2 regions of the Brevibacillus brevis NBRC 100599 genome follow, and region 2 is predicted to be linked to the other one. Evidence: riboswitches for the same ligand, from Rfam matches in the RefSeq annotation. Region 2 holds a riboswitch; the other holds the start of a gene.
What was found. A riboswitch is a leader RNA that binds a small molecule or an ion and turns the genes downstream of it on or off. The one in region 2 is predicted to bind cobalamin.

Region 1: it holds a riboswitch for cobalamin, as region 2 does, so the genes downstream of both, metE (5-methyltetrahydropteroyltriglutamate--homocysteine S-methyltransferase) here and BBR47_RS24675 (energy-coupling factor ABC transporter permease) in region 2, are expected to answer to the same signal.

What each region holds. Positions count from the first base shown of each region.
Region 1 covers NC_012491.1:3,313,901-3,319,540, forward strand. Annotated here, with positions in the region: gene BBR47_RS15815 (acyl-CoA thioesterase) at 64-540, opposite strand; gene metE (5-methyltetrahydropteroyltriglutamate--homocysteine S-methyltransferase) at 564-2,855, opposite strand; cobalamin riboswitch at 3,000-3,199, opposite strand; gene nrdF (class 1b ribonucleoside-diphosphate reductase subunit beta) at 3,286-4,236, opposite strand; gene nrdE (class 1b ribonucleoside-diphosphate reductase subunit alpha) at 4,292-5,640, opposite strand, start outside.
Region 2 covers NC_012491.1:5,183,135-5,188,774, forward strand. Annotated here, with positions in the region: gene BBR47_RS24660 (energy-coupling factor ABC transporter ATP-binding protein) at 1-536, opposite strand, end outside; gene cbiQ (cobalt ECF transporter T component CbiQ) at 533-1,330, opposite strand; gene BBR47_RS24670 (energy-coupling factor ABC transporter substrate-binding protein) at 1,327-1,611, opposite strand; gene BBR47_RS24675 (energy-coupling factor ABC transporter permease) at 1,608-2,372, opposite strand; cobalamin riboswitch at 2,514-2,708, opposite strand; gene BBR47_RS24680 (quinone-dependent dihydroorotate dehydrogenase) at 2,842-3,933, opposite strand; gene BBR47_RS24685 (GerAB/ArcD/ProY family transporter) at 4,085-5,185, shown strand; gene BBR47_RS24690 (spore germination protein) at 5,175-5,640, shown strand, end outside.

The sequences.
Region 1 (5,640 bases), 1.9 Mb from region 2:
TGACCTGTTGCAACCAAGCTCACCAGAGGCATCTATTCGTTATAGGGGGGATAGTGTCCCCCCTTACATCTCTACCTTCCGCTTCCTTCTCAATACATGACGTTCCTTCGCTTTTTCATACTGAATGCGCTCTTCCTCAGTATCAGGAATGACACCAGGCACGATCGTCGGCTTTCCTTGATCGTCGAGGGCAATCATCGTCAGATACGCGCGTGCTGTCATGCGCTTTTCCCCGGTCAACAAGTTCTCCGCTTCCACTCTCACGAATACTTCCATCGATGTCTTATGGGTCCAGGTGACATATGCCTCGAGGTTGATCGCTTCCCCTGTCTTGATTGGCGCGAGAAAATCGAAGGAATCACTGGACGCAGTGACAACTGGCTTACGGCAATGTCGCATAGCTGCGATGCAGGCGATTTTATCTACATAGGCCATGACTTTCCCACCGAAAATGGTATGGTGGTGATTGGTATCCGGCGGAAAGACGAGATCAGTCAAAAAGGTTCTCGATTGTTGGATCGGTCGTGCTTCTGTCATCATTTGTGTGGCTCCTCTCATCGCGTTCACCTTCCCGACTGAGCTGTCAAACGATTCCGAATCGCTTTCGTTGCCGCAACCATGTTTCGTAATGACTGAACGGTTTCTTCTCTTCCTCTCGTCTTCAGCCCGCAATCCGGGTTTATCCAAAATTGGTCCGGTGGAAGTAGCTGTACGCCTCGTGCTACCATATCTTCCATTTCTGAAACAGCTGGAACTCGGGGGCTATGGATATCATATACGCCGAGCCCGATGCCTTTATCATACGTACCTGTTTCGAACACAGACACGAGCTCTCCGTGGCTGCGTGAGGTTTCAATCGAGATCACATCGGCATCGAGTTCGCTGATGACGTCCATGAAATCATGGAATTCGCAATAGCACATATGTGTATGAATCTGGGTGCTCGGCGCAACAGTGGAAGTCGCTAGACGAAACGCTCTGACAGCCCACTCGAGATAAGCTGCTTGCTCTTCTTTTTTGAGCGGAAGTCCTTCGCGCAGCGCTGGTTCATCAACTTGAATCATGAGAATCCCCGCTTCTTCCAAGGCTTCTACCTCTTTTCGCAATGCCAACGCGATTTGTTCGCACACTTCTTGTCTGGAGACATCGTCTCGAGCAAACGACCAATTCAGAATAGTTGCTGGGCCCGTTAACATACCCTTCATTGGTTTGGCGGTCAATGATTTTGCAAACACACTTTCTTTGACCGTCATTGGTGCCACAAACTCCACATCTCCGTAAATAACAGGTGGCTTCACGCAGCGCGAGCCATATGACTGCACCCAGCCGTTTTTCGTGAACAAAAAGCCATCGAGTTTTTCGCCAAAATACTCAACCATATCTGTTCGTTCGAACTCACCATGGACGAGGACATCCAGACCGAGCTCTTCCTGTATTTTGACCCATTCCTTGATTTGCGCCTGAATGAAAGCGTCGTATTGCTCCACTGTCCAGTTCCCTTTTTTAAACTGCTGTCGAGCTTGACGAACCTCCGCCGTCTGCGGGAAACTACCGATTGTGGTCGTTGGCAACAGTGGCAACTTCCACGTATTTTGTTGAATCTCTCGACGTTCGAGATAAGGAATACTTCTTTCAAGTTTGACAGCAGTGATTTGACGTAAAGCATTCTTCACATCTTGACGATTCCTTGCTGGAGATAATGCGAGCTTCAGCAAGTCCGCTTCATTTTGAGCGATCTCTTTTGAAATGACGTACTTCCCATATCGGAATCCTTGGACTAAAAGCTGTACTTCCCCTAGTTTTTCGTCGGAAAACGCCAATGCAGACACGACTTCCTCTGGCAAATCGCTCTCTGCTTCAACTGTTACAGGAACGTGCAACAAACTGCTAGACGGCTGCAGCCACAGCTTTTCGAGTGGAACGATCTCGGAAATTTCATTGACCAGCTCCCATTTCTCCTCAATGGACGCACGCCATATGTTTCGACCGTCGATGATTCCCGCTGCGAGAATCTTGTCTGCTGGAAACCCGTGTGTTTTCAGATGAGTCAAATTGCGCTTCGCTCCGTGTACAAAATCAAGACCGATTCCTTTTACTGGTAAGGAAACTAGCTCCTTGTACCAATCCACCGCTTCAAAATAGGTTTGCAGCATGCATTGTAGATGCGGTAGTGCTTGACCGATTTGCGTATAGATACGCTTGATGATGGCGCGTTCTTGCTCAGAGACATCCCGTACAAATGCAGGCTCATCGATTTGCACCCATTCCACGCCGTGCAGCTCTAACTCCCGGAGAACGTCTATGTAGAGCGGAACGAGTTGATCCACGATGATCTCAAATTCGTTTTTCTCATATCCTTTGGACAATTTGACAAACGTATACGGGCCTACAATAACAGGCTTTCCGATGATGCCATACTTTTCTTTGGCCTCCAAATAGGCCTGGAGAGGCTTGTTCTCGGTTATGGCTGGTTGTCGTTCACCGAACTCCGGGACGATGTAATGGTAGTTCGTGTTAAACCATTTCGTCATTTCGCTGGCGACAGCTTCCTTCGAACCGCGAGCCATGGCGAAGTATGTGGCTAATGAAACCGGGCCTCCCTCATATTCATAACGCTTGGGGACCATTCCAAACATCACAGCCATATCCAGCATGTGATCGTAGTACGTAAAGTCACCCACAGGGATCAGCTCGACCCCTTTTTCCTGCTGACGTAACAGGTTTTGGTGACGGATTTGCTCCATTTGCTGTACCAGGCTTGCCTCATCGATGCTGCCTGCCCAAAATGCTTCCAATGCCTTTTTCCACTCGCGGTTCTTCCCGATCCGTGGATATCCCAAATTGCTGCTTTTCATGAGCTTCCTCTCCATTCTTCATTCGATCTTGACTTGAATCCGCCCAATAAAAAAGGCATCTCCAACGATCAAAAAGAACGTTAGAAATGCCAAATAAGCACTGAGATCACAGCATCCTAACACCTCCCTATCTCCCGTAGGTTAAACAGTGTCGTCGAAACAGGCAGGTCTCCTGACTTTGGGATCATCATCTGCACATACCTTCCCAATCCGTTTGGATCAGTGGCTAATAAATGTGCCGACTCCCCTCATACAGTGGCGGGACCGTGTCGGATTCTCACCGACTTCCCTTTTCATCCTTGGTCGATCTTGATAACCAAAGAACCTGTTCCCACTCCTATGAAATTATCATGGTTCTGTGAAGCGCCCCAGAAAACGAGCAGGGCAGCACACTGTTCATACAGTAACACAGAATCCATTTTTTGTCATACTAAAATCTAAAATCATCGTCCGTCAACGGCTCTACGTTTAGTGTACGGACATAACCATTTCCTTTTTTCGAGAAGAAGTCATGCTGCTTCGTCTGCGTGCGAATGCCGTTCAGCACGATCGGGTTTACTTCTTCCTCCGGGAATAGCGGGTCCAGACCCAGATTCATCAATGCCTTGTTCGCGTTGTAGCGCACGTAGGCATGAACCTCGTCAGCCAAGCCGATTTCGGTATACAACGAAGTCGTATAGGCCTCTTCATTTTCTTGCAGCTCATGCAAAAGGGCATACAGCTCCTCTATTGCTGCGGTCTGCTCGACCACACTCAGACCTTGGTAGACTTCTTGCGCGAGAACGCCGACATAGAGTCCGTGGATACTCTCGTCACGAACAATCAGGTCGATAATTTCCCCGCTGCTTGTCATCTTTCCTTGCCCCGCCAAATAGAGCGGATAGAAGAAGCCGCTGTAAAACAGATAGCTTTCCAGGAAGACGGACGCTACCATCGCCATGTACAAGTCTTTCGGTTTCTCAATTTCTTGATAGCGTTTGGAGATGAGGGCCGCTTTCTTTTGCAGATGTGGATTGTTTTCTACCCACGAAAAAATACCGTCAATCTCCTCTGTCGATGCCAGCGTTGTAAAAATACTGCTGTACGATTTCGCATGGATTTGCTCCATCATACCCATGAAGGCGAGAACCGCTTTTCTTTGCAGTCCATCGACATGCTCCATGATCTTCGGCATCCCTACTCCACCCTGAACCGTATCCAGCAAGGTGAGACCGCCCAATACTTTTTTATACGTATCCCGTTCAGTCGCACTGAGCTCCATCCAGGCCATCTTGTCATCTGACAACGGAATCTCATCATCCGTCCAGAACTGCATGATGTTTTGATTCCAAAACGTCATCGTAAAATCGTCGTCCGGCCTGTTCCAATTGACTGCTTTCATATGGCGTTCCTCTTCTCTTTTTGCTTGATGCTTTTCCTTATATGAATCGCGTTCACTAAACAGCGCAGCTAATGCACTCTTCTACAGTCAAATGCTTCGTCCGCGTATAGTAGAGCGACTTCAGACCTTTTTTCGCTGCGTAAATGTAATAGCGAGCCAGTTCTCTGGTTGAAATGTTGCTGTTCACGTGCAGCACAGTCGAAATTCCTTGGTCGATGTGCTCTTGAATTTCGGCAATCAGATCAATCACTTTGAATTGATCGATTACATACGCCGATTTGTAGTAAAAATAGTTTTCCTGCGACAAGTACGGCATCGGGTAATACGTCGTAGAGTTGGCATACGTTCTCGTTTCGATATGCTCAACAATTGGCATCACGCTAGAAGTCGCATTCTGAATGTAGGAAATGCTCTGTGTCGGTGCAATCGCCAAACGGTACGCATGATAAACGCCATGCTTTTGCACCTTTTGCTGTAGCTCCGCCCAATCTGCTGGCGTCGGAATGTGCATTCCTTCAAAGAGAAGCTTTGCTTTTTCCGTCCGCGGGCTGTAATCGTTCGTCACGTACTTGTTAAAATAAGTGCCTTTTGCATATTCCGATTGTTCAAAGCCCAAGAAGGTCATGCCTGTTTCCCTTGCAATTTCCATACTTTTTTCCAAGGAGTAGAAGTTCATCATCATGAAGAACGTACGGGCGAAATCTTTCGCTTCTTCACTTTCATAAGCGATTCTGTTCTTTGCCAGATATCCGTTCAGATTCATCGCACCGAGACCTACAGAGTGCAGCTCACGATTTGCCTTTTGAACGCCTGGAGCGTTTTCTACACGCGTCATGTCACTCACGGCTGTAATGGCTTCGATTCCTTCGTGGACAGATTCGCGGATCATTTTGCGTTCCATCACATTGACAATATTGAGCGATGCCAGATTGCAGCTAATATCGCGACGGATGATATCCATCTCGCCGTAATTGGTAATCGTCGAAGTCTCCTGTAGCTGGAAGATTTCCGTGCACAGGTTTGACATTTTTACCGAACCGAGATCTTTCAGAGCATGGTTGTTGTTCGCATTCGTTTTGTTCATGATGTACGGATAGCCCGATTCCATTTGGATCATCGCGATTTTGGTCAACATCTCGCGTGCGCTCATCACGGTCTTTTTCTTGATGCGATCGTTAGCCAAGAGCTCCTCGTACATCTCATCGAGGTCCATATCATCCAGATGCACACCGTATTCTTTGTACACGGAGTACGGAGCAAACACAGTCAATGGCTTGTTTTCCTCAGCCAGCTTGTAGAACACGTTTGGTACGATCAGGCCGATGGACAACGTTTTGATGCGGGCTTTTTCATCCGCATTGATCTTTTTGCAATCGAGAAACTCGTTGATATCCCAGCCGAAGA
Region 2 (5,640 bases):
TTGGTCTGGTAGCGATCCAGATACGCAGTAGGCTCGTCCAACAGCAAAAGCTCTGGCTCCATGACCATGACCCCTGCGAGTGCCAGTCGTCGTTTTTGTCCCAGGCTCAAATGATGAATCGGAGCTTCTGCCAGCTCTCTTAACCCGAATGCATCCAGCACCTTTTCTACCTTTGCCCGGATTACGTCCACAGGCAGCTTCTGATTGCATAAACCGTAAGATATATCTTCTGCCACTGTGCTTGCGATCAACTGATGCTCGGGATCTTGAAAGACCAAGCCTACCTTTTGCGTCATCTCTTGCAATGCGGCCCGTTTGTAGACAAGCGGTTTCCCCTTCCACAGCACCTGTCCCTGCTGTGGCTCGATGATCCCGTTTCCATGCAAGAACAGGGTCGACTTCCCACAGCCATTCCGCCCCAAAAGAACACATTTTTTCCCCTCTGGAATCCATAAGGACAGCCCTGACAGGACTGGTCCCCGCCCTCCTGGATACGTGTACTGCAAATCGATGAACTCCAACAACCGTGATGTCATAACCGCCAACCTCCTGTCCACCACTCAAGCAGCACCAGCAGCATACAGCCTGCGATTGATTCCCACTCATAGCGGTGCGAGCGGGCATGGGAATGAAACGAGAGCACCTGCATGCTCTCCCCGAAACCTCTTGCCGCCATTCCTTTGTGCAGGGCTTCGTATTTGCGCATCGCTCTGACAAACAATTGCGCAACGAGAACCCCTGCATCCCGAAGTGTCGCCCGGAAGCCGCGATGACCTCCGCGCGAACGTTGGGCAATCCAGAGCTGGTGAGAAATCGTTACCAACACAAAAATAAACCGATACATAATCATTAATAAATCAGTCACAAGAACAGGCATATGAAGCCGGCGAAGCACCTGCAAGATTTCGGCAAACGGCACGGTAAACAAAAGGAAAGCAAAGCAGGATAAGCTCGCCATGGTCCGCCAAAATAAAATCCAAACTTTACTGAAGGAGGACATCGGCACATAGAGCACATACGAACCCAAATCCCATGCTGCCGCGACCTGTACCTGTACTCCTCCTGCTCTCGCCCCTTCAATCAATAGAGCAGGGAGCCCCGCCGCGAAAAACGAGAGTGACACGATCATAAAGGCACAGTAGATACGGACAGGAATACGGGCATATACCACTACCCATACCGTCATCCAAACCACGACCGCCATCTGCATCCATACATGTCCCACCAGGACGAGCAGTAACATTGCACTCGCCAGCAATAGCTTATGAGCTGGCGGCAGATGTTTTAGCCTGTTTTGATAAGAGAGAGAATCAAGCTGCAGCCCGTTCATTTTTTGCGTTTATCCAACCGACCTTTGTACAAACCCACGGCGTAGCCAACCACTCCCGCTCCCAACGCCGCCTGCACCGCAAACAATAGACTCTCCGTCTCTCCCCCTGGCGGTTCTATCAGCGGTTGAAACCACGGTTCGTAGTTCGGAGCGATTTCCTTGATCGCTTCCTCCGCCACGCCGTCTGCGCCGCCAAATTCCGAATCCTGCACCAGCAGCAGCGGGACAATAGCCAGTACAATTACCCCCAAGAGTAAAAGCCAGTTCCACCCCTTTTTCACAGCGATTCCTCCCGTTTGAGCAAACGAAGCTGCGTAAGCTCTTTTGCGTTATAAGATAACAACCAGTTCCAAACAAGAACGGTCAACAGACCTTCACTAATAGCGAGCGGTACTTGCGTGAACGCAAAAATTCCTGCGAATTTGGCAAATGAGGCCAACACTCCGCCAGATTCAGCTGGAAATGCGAATGCCAGTTGAAACGAAGTCACCACATAGGTAGCGAGATCAGCCAAAGCCGCCGCCGCAAAAACCGCCAGACGCTGACTTCCGGCCACTTTCATGATCAACCGATAGATTCCGTATGCCACCATCGGTCCTACTACTGCCATAGATACAGCATTTGCTCCTAGCGTAGTCAAACCTCCATGCGCCAAAAGCAAGGCTTGAAACAAGAGCACCATACTCCCTAACACAGACATCGCAAAAGGCCCAAACATAATGGCGCCAAGGCCTGTTCCAGTCGGGTGAGAGCTGCTGCCTGTAACCGAAGGGATTTTCAATGCAGATAAAACAAAGGCAAATGCTCCTGCAACGCCAATAAGGAGCTTCATCTCGGGATGTTCTTTTACAATCTTGTTAATCGAGCGAATCCCAAGAATAAAGAATGGCAAGAACACAGCCCACCAAAATAAGGCCCAGGATAATGGCAAATACCCTTCCATGATGTGCATTGCATGTCCTGTCTCAGGTTCATTGAGCAAAAAATACAAGACAAAGCCCGCGATCATCAAACAAGTAGATACGAGACGAGATCGATTCATGTTTATCCTCCTTCACTGACTTTCATTCTTTCCTCCAAACAAAAAAATCCCATCCATCAGTGGACGAGATGTGCACACAAAACAACAGACTGACTAGACAGCCTCATTGCCTCGTATTCACCGCTCCTTTCCGCGAAGGTTCTGTGGGTGTGGCTACTAGGTAGGTCTCCTGGCTTCCAGATCCATGCGCTCCTTGTCCTTCCCCATACGAAGATGAGTGGTTTCCTTTTCAAAGAGAGCTCCCTGGTTACAGTGGCGGGACCGCTCGGGACTTTCACCCGATTCCCTGTTACCCTTTATGCGTCACATAAAGGCACCTAACGCCGACTATATGCAATTGACTGACAATTCATGTTTGTCCCACATCATTATACCGGATCACTACATAAATCGGAAGAATATAAGCGAAAACGCATAAGTCGATGACCCACTACAAACGGAGCCATCGACCTATGCGTACTTGTTCTATCTATTCTTTTGCGTCTACGCCAATTACTTCACTAATATGTTTAAAACCATCGCGTTGCATGAGCTTGAGCAGTTTTTTGTTGATTTGTTTGGCGATACCTGGGCCCTGATAAATCATCCCCGTATACACCTGAACAAGACTGGCTCCTGCCCGGATTTTCGCGTAGGCGTCTTCCCCATTATAAATACCACCGACACCGATGATTGGTACCTTGTCTCCTACTTCTTGATAAATCTCCTTCACCCAAGCAGTGGAACGCTCTGTAAGAGGTCTTCCGCTCAATCCGCCCGCTTCCTCGGCAAATCGATGTCCGGAAACGGCCTCGCGTGACAGTGTCGTATTGGTAGCAATAATTCCGGAAATGCCTTCTTCTACAGCAGCGTGAACAACATCGCGCATGTGCTCATCTGACATGTCTGGCGCTACTTTCAGCAAAATCGGCTTTTTCTTGATGGAACGCCCTTCCATTTCGGTTGCCTTTTCTTTTACTGCACGCACCAAATGACGCAAGCTCTCCGTTTCCTGCAAGTCACGAAGATTCGGGGTATTTGGAGAGCTGATGTTAATGACGAAATAGTGACCGTATGCATAGAGCATGTCCATACATTTGCTATAATCGACGGCCGCTTCTTCATTCGGCGTTACTTTGTTTTTCCCAATGTTAATCCCAATCGGAACATCTGAGTATGCGTAATCGACCAAATGCTGGGAAGCCAGATACGCACCGTGATTGTTGAAGCCCATTCGGTTAATGACAGCTTGATGTTCCGGCAATCGGAACAATCGGGGCTTTGGATTGCCTGGCTGCCCCTGCGGCGTCAGTGTCCCGATTTCCACAAACCCAAAGCCAAGAGCACCCAGCGCATGATAAACTTCTGCATTTTTATCAAAACCGGCTGCAAGTCCGACTGGATTCGGAAACGTCATTCCCCACAGCTTGTTCTCCAACCGCTGGTCTTTTACCTGATAGATCATCTTCAGGATGCTTTTGCCTGGAGCAGAATCCTCCACCAGCCTTAAGGCACCAATTGTCTTTTCATGAATCTCTTCCGCATCTTGCTGGAACAGATATTTTCTTATGAGCTGATACATCGGCTGCACTCCTTACTCCGTTTCTACCTTTTTACCTCATAGTAGAATACCATACTTTTTCGGGAGGATGTAACCTTTATACGTGATACATATTTCCAAGTAAGCAGGCAAATCCTAACAGCACCACCACACACAGGGGGATAAGTCTTTCATGAAAGTGGACGGAAAAATCGGGATTGGTCAAGCCATTATGGTGATGATGCTGACGATCGGCATTACGAACCACGTAACCGTCATTCCCCTCTTATTAAGTAAAGCCGGAAGAGATGCTTGGTTGAGCGTGTTGGTTGCTGGTATTCCTTTTTCCTTGTGGGTGTATTTATTGTTTGTGATCAATCGAACAATAAAACAACAAGCCTTGTATGAATGGCTTCAGCAGCGAACAGGAAATATTGTCAGCCATCTCTTGCTCACTCCGATCATGATCTGCCTGTATTTGATGGCGTTAACCAATCTGATCGATACCCAGACATGGACTACCGTCAATTATCTGCCTCGAACACCCGAATGGGTGACTGCATTCGCCTTGATGGGCTTATGTGTGCTCGCAGCTATCGGGGGAATGACCTCTGTTGGAATTACAGCAGGAATACTTCTGCCTATCGTCGTGTTGCTTGGATTTTTTGTCGCTTTTGGCAATATTCCCAAAAAGGATTATAGTCTTTTACTACCGCTTTTCCAGAACGGTTATCGTCCTCTGATAATGGGGATGCTCTACTTTGGCGGTGGTATAACCGAGCTGTTTCTGTTGCTATTGCTTCAGCATCACATCCGCAAGCCACTCCGCCTCGTACACTATTTCGTTATGCTCGGCATTACGGTTCTGTTGACACTCAGTCCGTTGACAGGGGCGATTGCAGAATTCGGACCTGTCGAATCTGCCCGTCAACGTTTTCCCGCATTTGAACAATGGCGGCTCCTCACCATTGGAAAAGACATCGAAAATATGGAGTTCTTCTCGATTTTCCAGTGGCTCTCTGGTGCTTTTATTCGAATCACTATCTGCTTGCTGCTTCTGGGGGAGTTACTCACGATCCATACCAGAAAACAGCGCAAATACACGATCCTGTTTCTCGGGGGGAGCATGATCGCCTTTACCAGCCTCCCGTATAGCGACATGCAGTTCGTTTCCTTCCTCACGCACGTATACTATCCGCTTTACTTCGTCCTTATGATCATTGTCACACTCGCACTCATCCTGATTTCCCTGCGCAAATCATCCAAACAGGAGGGAATAGGCCATGACCCTTGAAGAGGAACTGCGGTCAAAATTCGCGCATTGTGCCGACGTTATTTTTATGCGAACGGTCACACCTGAGGATCAGCCAGTGTTGATGCTTTATTGTGAAGGGCTTGCAGACATTCGTCAATTACAGGATACAGCATTGCCACAGCTTGAGCGCTTCCTGACTGAGGGGGATTTGCGCTCTCTGCCCCTCATCCCCCTTTTCACGGATTCTGAACTGTGGATTGAGCGACTTTTTGCTGGAGATTTGCTGATTTTTATTGGTGATACTCCTCCCTTCGCTTGGGATATTTCTAAGCGGCCAGAGCGTGGCACTGAGGAAGCCAATACGGAGATTTCGATCAAAGGTCCCCGGGACGGTTTCGTTGAGGATATTTCCACGAACGTTGCTCTCATTCGCAAGCGTATGCGAACCATTACCCTGGCTTATGAGCCTTTTATTCTCGGAACGCGTTCACGCA